Linked DNA regions of Neobacillus sp. PS2-9. The protein of the gene in region 2 interacts with the protein of the main gene of each other region in a pairwise test. Links are inferred from orthologs where the notes say so. Each region holds a gene or a part of one and is shown on either strand. Other genes may lie near its edges.

Region 1 (5,970 bases), 410 kb from region 2 along the record:
GCAAAAGTATTGGTGAAATAAAAATAAAAAAATCCTGGCTCACTCCAGGGGAAAAAATCATTGGAGTTGCATTTGCTGGATTGGTTTGTTTCGGTGCCGTGCATCTAATTTCTACCCAGGCTAATATTTATGAAGTAAATAAAGATCTTCAGAATGTGGAAGCAAAAGTGAAGGAACAACAGAAGGTTAACGGCGACTTGCAGGTTCAAGTTAGTGAACTTAGTGCATATGACCGAATTTATGAAAAAGCAAAGAAAATGGGACTTGTGTTAAACGAAAATAACGTCAAGGTTGTGCAGGAAAAATGAGCAAGAAACAGCCCTATATGAATGCTGGAGCAGCGATATTGTTTGTAATATTCGGCCTGCTCTTTTTTGTATTACTTTTTAGATATTACTCAATCCAAATTACTGGAGAAGTAGGAGGACAGCCTCTTGCTGCGAAAGCACAGCAGAAGTATAACAGGGAAGGGACACTGGCAGCAGCTAGGGGACAAATCTTCGATCGGAATGGTGAGGTAATCGCCGAGGATACGGCAGCGTATACATTAATCGCTATTGTTGATAAAAAAATGACGACAAACCCTAAAAAGCCTCAACATGTTAAAAATCCGCGGAAAACGGCAAAAGAACTAGCTAAATATATTCAAATGGATGAAACCGAGATTTATAGTATCCTAACAAAGGGAATTTCCAAAGGAAGATTTCAAGTAGAGTTCGGCAAGGCTGGTAAAGATATTACGCATCAAACGAAGAAAGAAATTGAAGCCTTAGAACTCCCAGGTATTACTTTTATCCGTGATTCAAAACGGTTTTATCCAAATGGAATGTTCGCATCTCATGTAGTGGGGTATGCTGATCGTGTTGAACAAAAGGATCAAACCTATAAATCAATTGGAAAAATGGGAATTGAGAAATCATTAAACACGGAATTAACCGGAGTCGATGGTAAGATTAATTATGAGAGTGATCTATGGGGCTATTTACTGCCGGATGGAAAAGAGAAAATTACACCAGCAAAAAATGGAAATGATGTGTACTTAACAATTGATAAAAAAATTCAAACCTTTTTAGAAGATGCAATGAACAAAGTGGCAAAAGATTATAAGCCTAAAAAAATCATTGCCATTGTTGCAGATCCAAAAACAGGTGAGATTTTAGCGATGGGTCAGCGTCCGTCCTTTCACCCAAAAACAAAAGAAGGGATAGATAAAAGCTGGCATAATGAAGCGGTAGAAACATCATTTGAACCTGGTTCTACTATGAAGATTTTCACATTAGCTGCAGCAGTCCAGGAGAATGTCTTCAATCCAAATGAATACTATCAATCAGGGTCATATAAAGTGACAAATAAGGATAAAGCGATTCATGACCATAATGGCTCAGGATGGGGAAGTATTTCATACTTAGAGGGAGTTCAGCGTTCTTCTAACGTTGCCTTCGCAAAAATAGCAAAAGAAAAATTGGGCTTTGAAAGGTTCAGAGAATACTTAACTAAATTTGGCTTTGATAAACCAACGGGAATTGAACTACCAGATGAAACATCTGGTAAAATCCAGTTCACCTATCCAATTGAAAAAATTACTACTGCATATGGACAAGGAACGGCGATTACACCGATTCAACAAATTCAAGCAGCCACAGCCATTGCTAATGGTGGAAAGATGTTGCAACCTCATGTGGTTGAAAAGATTGTCAATCATGATACAGGTGAAACCATTAAAGAGGTTTCACCAGAGGTGGTATCAACTCCAATTTCTGCTGAAACAGCAAGTAAGGTGCGAGATATTCTTGAAACAGTTGTTACCTCGCCTAAGGGTACTGGTGGCCGTTACAAAATCGAGGGTTATAGTGTTGCAGGCAAAACTGGAACCGCTAATATTCCAGGACCTAATGGTAAATATATAAAAGGGGTAAACGGTTATATGTTTTCCTTCTTAGGGATGGCACCAAAGGACGACCCTAAATTAATCGTATATGTAGCTGTCCAGGAGCCAGTATTGGAAGGCTTGGAGGCAGGACAAGGGGCGATTCCTGTATCTGGCGTTTTTAATCCTGTGATGCAAAATAGCCTACACTATTTAAATATACAGCCTTCTGTCCTGGAAAAGGCATCGATTAATAAGATGGCAAATCTAAAAGGACACTCCGTTACTGATACCGTTAAGGACTTAAAGGAAAAAGGTTTTGAAACGGTTGTGCTTGGAAACGGAACAGAAATAATTGGACAACTTCCTAAGGCAGGGACAACTATATTAGAAGGGGAAAAGGTAATCCTCCAAACAAATGGAGAATTAACCGCACCGGATATGACCGGTTGGTCACTAAGAGATGTGATGAAGGTGGCGAGCCTTGCTGGCCTTAAGCTCAATTCTAAAGGAAAAGGATATGTAGCCCAGCAAAATCTTAAACCAAAATCACCTCTTAAAGAGGGTGATTTCCTCATTGTTGATTTGAAAACCCCTGAAGAACAGTGGAATGAAGAAAAAGAAGCATCGACTGATAAGGGGAAGGAACAAACCGATGACAAGGAAGAAAAGGTAAAAGATTGATTTGAAGAGGTTGACTGCAAAGTCGACCTCTTTTTTTACGCTGTTTTTTCAACAATGGCTCGTTCTATTGAAAAAAGTACAAGCATATAAATGAACGATAATGGAATGCAGGAAAGAGGAGGATCGTTTATACTATGCGTGTTTCAAATGTTACTGTCCGTAAGAGACTAATGATTGCACTATTCGTTGGATTCCTGACCTTCTTAATTATTGATGTTAGACTTGGATATGTACAATTTGTTCTAGGGGATATGTTAACCGATCGAGCAAAGGGATCCTGGAGTCGGAATATTCCTTTTGAACCAGAGCGGGGACAAATTGTCGACCGGAACGGGATCCCATTAGCAACAAATATTAGTGCACCAACTGTATATGTCATTCCGCGGCAGATTAAGGATCCTGCGACAACTGCTGAAAAGCTGGCATCCGTATTAAATATGTCGAGAGAAAATGCTTATCGTGAAATTACTAAACGTGCATCATCTGTACGGATTAAAGAAGGCAGGAAAATCTCACATGAAAAGGCAAAAGAAATTAGAGCTCTGGGACTTGAAGGTGTATATATAGGTGAGGACTCAAAGCGGCATTATCCGAATGGGAGTTATCTATCACACGTTCTTGGTTTTACAGGTGTGGATAACCAAGGATTAATGGGACTTGAGCAGTACTATGATAAAGAGTTAAATGGTGAACGGGGTGCGGTTAAATTCTATGCGAATGCCAAAGGGGAGCGCATGAATAGCATGGCCGATGATTATGAGCAACCAGTCAATGGTCTTGATTTAAAGCTGACAATAGATTCGAAAATACAAACCATTGTGGAAAGAGAGCTTGATATTGCAGAGGCGAAATACAATCCAGACGGAATAGTAGCTATTGCCATGAATCCTAATAATGGTGAAATCCTAGCCATGTCGAGCAGACCGACTTTCGATCCAGCTAATTTTCGAAATGTACCGCAGGAAATATATAACAGGAACCTCCCTGTCTGGTCTACTTACGAACCAGGTTCTACTTTTAAAATTATTACACTCGCAGCTGCGTTGAATGAAGGAAAGGTTAATCTGGAAAAGGAACATTTTCATGATTCTGGTTCAGTTCAAGTGGCGGGTGCACGGTTAAAATGCTGGAAAAGGGGTGGACATGGGGACCAATCCTTTTTAGAAGTAGTACAAAACTCTTGTAACCCAGGTTTTGTAGAATTAGGTGAGCGTCTAGGCAAGGATAAACTCTTTAAATATATAAAGGATTTTGGTTTTGGTCAGAAAACCGGAATTGATTTACAAGGGGAAGGGACAGGGATTCTATTCAATCTAAATCGGGTAGGTCCGGTTGAACAAGCTACTACCGCTTTTGGACAAGGGGTATCCGTTACACCGATCCAGCAAGTAACCGCAGTATCTGCTGCCATAAATGGTGGGATATTATACAAACCGTATATTGCAAAAGAATTAATTGATCCTGTTACGAAAGAAGTGGTTATGAGGAATACTCCTGTTGAAAAGAGAAGAGTTATAACCGAGGAAACATCGAAAGAAATCCGCCATGCCCTTGAGAGTGTGGTCGCACAGGGAACTGGAGGAAAAGCGTTTGTGGAAGGTTACCGTGTTGGCGGAAAGACGGGTACCGCCCAAAAGGCTCAAAACGGGAGATACTTGGAAAATAACTTTATTGTTTCCTTTATGGGTTTTGCACCTGCGGATGATCCCCAAATAGTGGTTTATGTTGCGGTTGATAATCCTAAAGGGGTTACCGCATTTGGTGGTACCGTCACTGCACCGATTGTAGGTGCAATCATGAAGGATAGTTTAAGTGCAATGGGAATAGAACCTCGTAAAGATCAAATCGAAAAAGAAATAAAGTGGCCAGATACGCCTTTATTAACATTACCTGACCTTGTGGGTCTCACAAAAGGCGAACTTCAGGAGCAGATGATTAACTTAAGAATTGATCCTAGCGGAGAAGGGGATGTGGTTGTTAGACAATCCCCTAGCCCAGGAACAAAAGTAAAAGAAGGATCCAAAATAAGGTTATACTTTGGAAAAGGGGACTAAAAATAAGTAAATAGTCATCCTTAGGGGCGGTCGGAATCTATTCCGCCGCCTAATTTTTTTAAAACCTACATAACAAATAGCAAAATAAAATAATTTAATGTAAAATAAGATGGAACTTTCGCTAGTAGTCTCACTGAGGTAAATACTGGCAATATGTATGTACTGTCATGAGAGGATTTGAGGTAAAATGAAACTACAAGAGCTACTAAAGTCTTTGCACCCAATCGTGCCCTTCAAAGGGGGAAATCCTGAAATTACATCGATTGAAAATGACAATCGGAAGGTGCAAAAAGGGAGCTTATTTATTTGTATTAAAGGCTACACTGTGGACGGCCATGATTTTGCAGAATCTGCTGTAGAAAATGGTGCGGTTGCCGTTTTAGCTGAACGCCCATTAGCAATAGATGTACCTGTTATCCTTGTAAAGGATACTACAAGATCAATGTCTGTACTTGCGGATGCCTTTTATGAACAGCCAACGAAAAAGCTGCATTTAATTGGAATCACAGGCACAAATGGAAAAACCACTACCAGTCATTTGATTGAAAAAATATTTGCCGATGCAGGTAAGAAAACAGGAATCATAGGTACAATGTATACGAAAATTGGTGAACAGATACTGGAAACGAAAAACACAACTCCAGAAAGTTTGACGCTTCAAAAAACGTTCAACCAAATGGTTGAGGCAGGTGTCGATTCAGCCGTAATGGAAGTTTCTTCACATGCACTTGACATGGGAAGAGTCCATGGTTGTGATTATGATGTAGCAGTGTTCACAAATCTTTCTCAGGACCACCTTGATTACCACAAAACGATGGAAGAATACAAACGTGCTAAAAGCTTATTGTTTTCCCAACTCGGTAATACTTATAATCATAGACAGCCTAAATTTGCTATTTTGAATGCCGATGACCCAGCATCTGAAATGTATCAAAGATCAACCGCTGCACATGTTGTTACATATGGTATCGACAACCAATCTGATATTCAAGCACAAAACATACAAATGACTCCTAAGGGTACTACATTTAATTTAGTTATAAATGAGTACAGTTACCCCATTCAAATGCATCTAATTGGAAAATTCAGTGTTTATAACGTTTTAGCAAGCATTGCTTCTGCGCTAGTTTCAGGGATTGAATTGAATAAGATTATTGAATCCATAGAGGGAGTTAAGGGTGTGGCTGGACGGTTTGAATTGGTTAATGCAGGACAAGATTTTTCAGTAATCGTGGATTACGCTCACACACCAGATAGCCTAGAAAATGTGTTGAAAACCATTCAGCACTTCGCAAAGAAAAGGATTTTTGTCATTGTCGGCTGTGGGGGAGATCGTGACCGCACGAAACGTCCATTAATGGCTCA
Region 2 (6,760 bases):
AATTCTGAGCCAGTCAGGATTTCCACCTGATATTCAGCCTTATTGTTTCCTTTTTGAATAGTTAGCTTTTCTCCCTTTAAGCTTCTTTTTCCATCGAATTTAAGCTTTTGGTCTACGAATACAAATGTTGAATTCACCTGCAAAATACGAATGGGTTTCCCTATTTCTTGATTGCTAGTGTGATATTTCTCTCTTATATAATATTTCCCATTAAATTTGACAGCCTTTTTGCCCTCTTTTGTTTCATACCAAGTGGACTCAATCCCTAAAATATGCTGATCAATGATATTTTTTGCAATAAACGGTCCAGCCAAATCAGTTACAACCGAGATGGTCAGCATGAACAATGCAGCAACAATAATTTTCTTATAACCCAAAGCATATTTAACTAAACGACGTCCTGTTGTCATGCTGTCACCTCACTCTCTACTTTATTTTCAATCTGCTGGCGTAAAAATTGTTCCTTATACCACCCGTCTTTTTCTAAAAGCTGTTCATGTGTTCCTTCTTCGATAATCCGGCCTTCGTCCAAGACTAAAATATGATCGGCATGCTGTACTGCTGACATTCGATGAGTAGTAATAATGGTCGTTTTTTCTTGTCTAACTTTACGAATATTCTCAATGATTCTTTTTTCCGTTTTGGCATCTACCGCTGACAAGGAATCATCTAGAATAAGTATTTCTGGATTTCTAATTAATGCCCTCGCAATGGATATCCTTTGTTTTTGCCCACCAGATAAAGCCACTCCTTTTTCACCAACAAGAGTATTTAGACCATCAGGAAGCATGTCTAAGTCTTTACGAAAGGCAGCTAAATCTATAGCCATTTCTAAATCTTTCTCACTCGCCTCTCGTCTACCAAAGAGGATATTTTCTTTCACACTTTTTGAAAAAAGCACATGATCCTGAGGCACATAGCCTATCCAATGGCGAATCTGGTTAAGTGTTTGTTGCTCTAACGAAACATTGGATATGGACAACTCCCCTGATCCTAATGGGTATTGCCTTAATAATTGTTTAATAAAAGTTGTCTTTCCGCTACCCGTTTTCCCAACGATCCCTAATGTTTGCCCTTGGAACAGCTCAACATTTACATTGATAAGATTATTCTCCTTAGAAGATGGGTAACGGAAGGTAACCTCTTTATAGTCAATTCGACTAGGATTTGATACTTCAACCACTTGAACTGGATTTACCACATCCTCTTTGTAACTAAGAGTTTCATTAACACGGTCTAATGAGGCATTTCCGCGCTGCATGACATTAATTAACTCTCCTATTGCAAACATCGGCCAAATTAGCATTCCTAAGTAAACATTAAAAGATACAAGATTTCCTAATGTAATTGCTTGGTGGAAAACTAGATAGGCTCCATATCCAAGTCCAATTAAATAACTAATTCCAACAAGCACTTTGATAGTTGGGTCAAACAATGAATCAATCTTTGCTACTCTGATATTTTTTTCATACACATCTTCCGTTAATTGATGGAATCGCTCACAATCAGCCTTTTCTTGAACATAGGCCCGAATAACCCTTACTCCAGCGATTGATTCTAAGACACTGTCATTGAGCTCACCAAAAGAATCTTGGGCTTCCATAAAGCGAGTATGAAGTCTTTTTCCATACATTTTCATTAGTAGTGCCATTATGGGGAGTGGAAGAATGGCAGCTAGAGTTAGCTTCCAACTAATCATAACTCCCATCGTGATAAGTAGAGTCAACATCCAGACACTTGAATCAACAAGGGTTAATATTCCAAATCCAGCTGTAATCGAAATAGCCTTTAGGTCATTAGTGGCACGTGCCATTAAATCACCTGTACGGTTTTGTTCGTAAAAGGCTGGTGTCATCTTTAACAAATGGTTCATAAAACGGGACCTTAGCTTTCGCTCAACTAAAAAGGCTCCTCCAAACAATTGATACATCCATATATAGGTGATAGCATAGGAGCTTACCATGATGATTAAAAGAATACTAAGATAGTGTATAATTTTTTCTTTATTCATTACACCGATATGAATATCATCGATTGCCATACCAATTATTTTTGGCGGTATTACGTCTAGAAGACCTACTAAAATCAATAGCGTCACAGCTACCACATATCGTTTCCAATTCTCTTTAAAGAACCAGCTTAATTTTTTTAATACCGAAAACATTTCCGAATTCCTCCCTTTGTTAACCTATCCGCCCTCTGGCTCCTTTTTTGTGTGTGCTAGTCTCACTTCTGAAATGATTAACATCGTTCATTCCTCCTATAGATTAATATTCATAAAGCCTCTGTTAAACTTGTCTGTTGATTTCCGCTCCAGGTGCGAGCGGTTCGTGGGCGTTTCGGCGAGCCTCCTCGGCGCTTGCGCCTGCGGGGTCTCCCCTGAACCGTACTCCCACAGGAGTCTTCGCACCTTCCTCTCCAATCAACAGGGTATAAAAATTAACCATGTTCATAACACAGCCTTTATAAAAAAAAGCATACTGCAAATGGTGCAGTATGCCTCCTTTTAAAATGGGACAAAAAAACACAAGTTGCGCAGCGAAGTAAACGCAACCTGTGTTTGGTTTAATCACGTCAAACAGAAAATAATTAACAGAAAACGATTGATGGTAAGGTTACATTCACATATTCAGTTGTTGAATTTAAATTGTTCTTTTTCATGTTGTAACCCTCCATTTCCTTTTTTTTCTTCTTTGTTAGATTATCATCGACGGTTTTTAAAGTCAATTCCCATTTTTCAGAAACCTTCAAACTTCTGCTTAATGCCCTTTACCTTTTCCTTTATGCTTGTTCTTTTTATCCCACTTTTCTTTTTGTTTATTCCATTTATTTTCCCATTTTTGGACTTCGTTATTAAACTGCTGTTCGATTCCCCGTTTACTCTCTTCTTCTTTCTTTTTCTTCTCCATCAAAGTAGAAATATGGGTCACTTTAAAGCTTTGATTAGGTTGGTTTCTAAGAGCGTCCGTCATCACATCACGGAATAACACCGCTGAACCTGTACCGCTTGTTGGAGTTATATAATGACTGGCATCTGTTTTGTCATAGCCAACCCAAAACGCTCCAACTAGTTGAGGAGTATAGCCAACGAACCATTGATCTTTCAACCCATTGATCCCTTTAATTGGCACCTGAGTGGAACCTGTTTTCCCTGCTGTTTCCCTACCAGGTATTTGCGCCGCTTTTCCTGTTCCTTGTTCCACTACACCTAAGAGCATGGTAGTCATATTATCCGTAACTGATTTTGTCGTCACTTTCACTTTCTTTTCTTTCCACTCGGCGACAACCTGACCATCTGCGTCAACAATTTTTTTGATTACATGTGCTTCTATACGGACGCCATTATTAGGAAACACGGAAAAGGCTTCTGCCATATCAAGAGGGGAAACCCCCTTATGCAACCCGCCAAGAGCAAGTGATAGATTACGGTCAGCTTTATCCAAGGAAATACCAAACCTTTTGATTGAATCCAACCCTTTTTGTATCCCAAGTTGATTAAGTAGCCATACGGCAGAGACATTTTTCGACTCTTTCACTGCCTCATACATCGGTACTTCGCCCTCATATTGATGGTCATAATTACTCGGCTGGTAGCTTCCGAACTTCATTGGCTCATCCTTTAACATATCAGTAATTTTCCAACCTTCTTCAAGTGCAGGCGTATACACGGCTAACGGCTTAAAAGAAGATCCTGGTTGTGCTTCTAACTGTGTAGCACGGTTATATCCTCTGAAAGTGTGCTCGCCCCTACCACCAACAAGTGCTCTGACTCCTCCAGTTTTAGGGTCAACGATGACACCACCACTTTGAACAAGCCGATCGTTTCCTTTAGGGAACAAGGTATCATTTTCATACGTTTTCTCCATCGCTACTTGCACTTTTGGGTCAAGCTCCGTGTAAATTCGGTATCCCCCTGTTAATAAATCATCTTGTGATAAACCATATTGTTTAATTGCTTCCTCTAACACTTGATCAACATAATAAGGGAATTTTCCACGAAACGGATCTCCTCCCTTATCATTTAAAACTACTTCCTCATGTAAAGCTTGTTCATATTGCTTACTCGAAATATATCCTTGTTTTTTCATTTGTAATAAGACGATATTACGACGTTCCGTTGCACTTTTCATATGGTCATACGGATTTAAAGCAGAAGGAGCTTTAATTAAGCCTGCAAGTAATGCAGATTCACTAACAGTTAAATCTTTCACCTCTTTAGCAAAATATTTACTCGCTGCTTGTTTAATTCCATATGCTCCATTCCCAAAATATATTTGATTTAAATACATTTGGAGGATTTCTTGTTTTGAATATTTTCTTTCAACCGCAAGGGATAAGAAAACTTCCTGTATTTTTCTGTTCAATGTTTTTTCAGATGTAAGTAGTGTGTTTTTTGTTAATTGTTGGGTAATCGTACTACCCCCTTCGACCATTCCTCCTGCTTTAAGGTCCCGAAAGAGAGCCCTCGAGGTACCTATCAGATCGACACCATTATGTTGATAGTATCGATGATCCTCGATGGCAACAACAGCATTTTTCATTGACACGGGAACTTCCTTAATAGGAACTCCTTCATTCTTATTAGCTGAAACCTTACTTGCCACTTTTTCATTCACATCATAAAAAACTGTGGGCTGTGGCAGTTCATTTTTCAATTTAGATATATCGGCACTATTTGCAAAGTAAGAAATAATTCCAAAAAAACCTAGGATGATGATTAATACAAATAAAACAATGAATTGAAGCAAATGCCACTTTTTCCAGTTCTTAAAAATATCTTTAAATATCATTTGATGACTTCCTTCTCTGTAAATTATGACAGGTATAATTTTCGATGATTCGCAATGTTTTATGACGGTTTCAATAAAAATAATTCTCTGTTAAACGTGTCTGTTGATTTCCGCTCCAGTCGCTTCGCTTTCCGTGGGCGTTTCGGCGAGCCTCCTCGGCGCTTGCGCCTGCGGGGTCTCTCCTGAACCGTACTCCCACAGGAGTCTTCGCGCCTTCCGCTCCAATCAACAGGGTATAAAAATCATCAAGTTTCTTTTACACAGCTAAAAATAAAAAAAGATGGACAAGTGCCATCTTTCTTCATTCGTCATTATAATTAGCTTTTTGTTATTTCTTTAAAGCGTTGTTTTGTAAGCTTTTCATCGAAGCTACTAAAAATCCTATAGTTTTGCTCATCTAGTATTCGAAAATGTTTACTAAGTATATTTTGTTGAAGAATAAATCCATTCTTCTTATATACTACTTTCCACCAAATTCGGCCGCCAAGTGTTTTCGTTTTACGAAAATCTATTCCTTCACGTGCGACAGTTTCCAATACTTCTAAAGGCTCATTTCCAAATAAGAATTGAACTGTTTCTGTTTCACGAAAAAGAGCACATATAGAAACAGCAGTGGACCAGTTGGCAAGAACTCTTCCCTTCTCAATTTGTACAAGTGTTTTTTTTGAGACACCAATAATTTCTGCCATTTTATCCTGAGTATATCCTGCTTCCGTCCGAATAAGACGAAGCTTTTCAGAAACCTGCATAATAATTTCATCCCTGGTCACATATAAGCCCTTCCTTCACTAACATCTAGTGTAATTTTACACAACTTCCGTCTCTCGTTCAAATATTATGAAAAAAACTGCTATCCATTCAACTGATAGCAGTTTTATATCTAGGTTATTTATTTATGTTTGGCGGAAGTCCACACTGACTTGAACAGGAATTTTTAAGTTCACATGCAGCGCATTTCCCTTTTTTAGATTTATTTATGAACTTTACTAAAGCCCATGTTGCATATCCAAAAATCGCTGCACCAATAATAATATTGGCAATCATAGCTCTCACCTCTTTTTAGAATTAACCAATTCCCAACAACATACCACCTTGGTAAATGATTAATGACAATACATAGGCAATCACAAAGGCATAAATCATAGAAAAAGCTGTCCATTTTTTTGAATTAGTTTCTTTATATATCGTTGCTACAGTTGCTAAGCATGGAATATATAACAAAATGAATACCATGAAACTATAAGCAGCAAGCGGTGTGTAATAATTAGCCAGCAATGCTTGCAAACCAGCATCATTTGGAACAAAATAAATAATATTCATCGTTGAGATAATCGCTTCTTTTGCTAGAAATCCAGTAATTAACGATGCCGAAGCCTGCCATGTTCCAAAGCCAATTGGATCAAAGATTGGAGCAATTACGTTTCCAATTGCTGCTAAGAAACTATGATCCATATCTACATTTAGTCCTTTGGGGCCCGCATAGGATAACAACCAAATAAATACAGAACCTGCAAAAATAAATGTACCAGCCTTTCTTACAAACCCTTTCCCTTTATCCCATGTACTTCTCCAAAGAGATTGAAACTGTGGCAACCTATATGGCGGCAGTTCAATAACAAACAAGGAAGTTTCAGATTTTAGTAAGGTAGTAGAGAATACTTTGGCCAATACTAAGGCAACAACAATCCCTAGAACATAAAGACTTAACACAACAAATGCTTTATGAGCGGCGAAAAATGCTCCGACAAATAAGGCATATACAGGTAATCGTGCGGAACATGACATTAACGGGGTGAGCAGGATCGTTAACAAACGCTCACGTGGGGTTTCAATTGTTCGTGCTGCCATGATTCCAGGTACATTACAACCAAAACCTATCATCATCGGAATAAATGCTTTTCCGTTTAGTCCAACCGATTCCATAATTCGATCCATTACTAGTGCAACACGAGCCATGTACCCAGAGTCCT

What was found.
Region 1: the proteins of RCG25_RS20405 (region 2) and RCG25_RS18360 interact in binary tests that used the Escherichia coli proteins (3 or more experiments, as listed by UniProt). The link is inferred for Neobacillus sp. PS2-9 from one-to-one orthologs.

Annotation. Positions count from the first base shown.
Region 1 is NZ_CP133269.1:3,659,040-3,665,009, reverse strand. Bases 2,180-5,145 are described here. They hold RCG25_RS18360 (stage V sporulation protein D), read left to right. Parts: upstream 2,180-2,685; coding sequence 2,686-4,605; downstream 4,606-5,145. Other genes in these bases: RCG25_RS18355 (UDP-N-acetylmuramoyl-L-alanyl-D-glutamate--2,6-diaminopimelate ligase), read left to right, coding at 4,793-5,145; RCG25_RS18365 (penicillin-binding protein), read left to right, coding at 2,180-2,551. Outside these bases: cell division protein FtsL, read left to right, coding at 1-308; more of RCG25_RS18365, read left to right, coding at 305-2,179; more of RCG25_RS18355, read left to right, coding at 5,146-5,970. UniProt on the Escherichia coli protein: Essential cell division protein that catalyzes cross-linking of the peptidoglycan cell wall at the division septum. Required for localization of FtsN.
Region 2 is NZ_CP133269.1:4,065,901-4,072,660, forward strand. The notes cover bases 2,276-5,205. They hold RCG25_RS20405 (transglycosylase domain-containing protein), read right to left. Parts: upstream 4,791-5,205; coding sequence 2,760-4,790; downstream 2,276-2,759. Other genes in these bases: RCG25_RS20410 (helix-turn-helix transcriptional regulator), read right to left, coding at 5,108-5,205. Also shown: RCG25_RS20395 (ABC transporter ATP-binding protein), read right to left, coding at 1-410; RCG25_RS20400 (ABC transporter ATP-binding protein), read right to left, coding at 407-2,164; more of RCG25_RS20410, read right to left, coding at 5,206-5,560; RCG25_RS20415 (FeoB-associated Cys-rich membrane protein), read right to left, coding at 5,676-5,834; feoB (ferrous iron transport protein B), read right to left, coding at 5,856-6,760. UniProt on the Escherichia coli protein: Cell wall formation. Synthesis of cross-linked peptidoglycan from the lipid intermediates.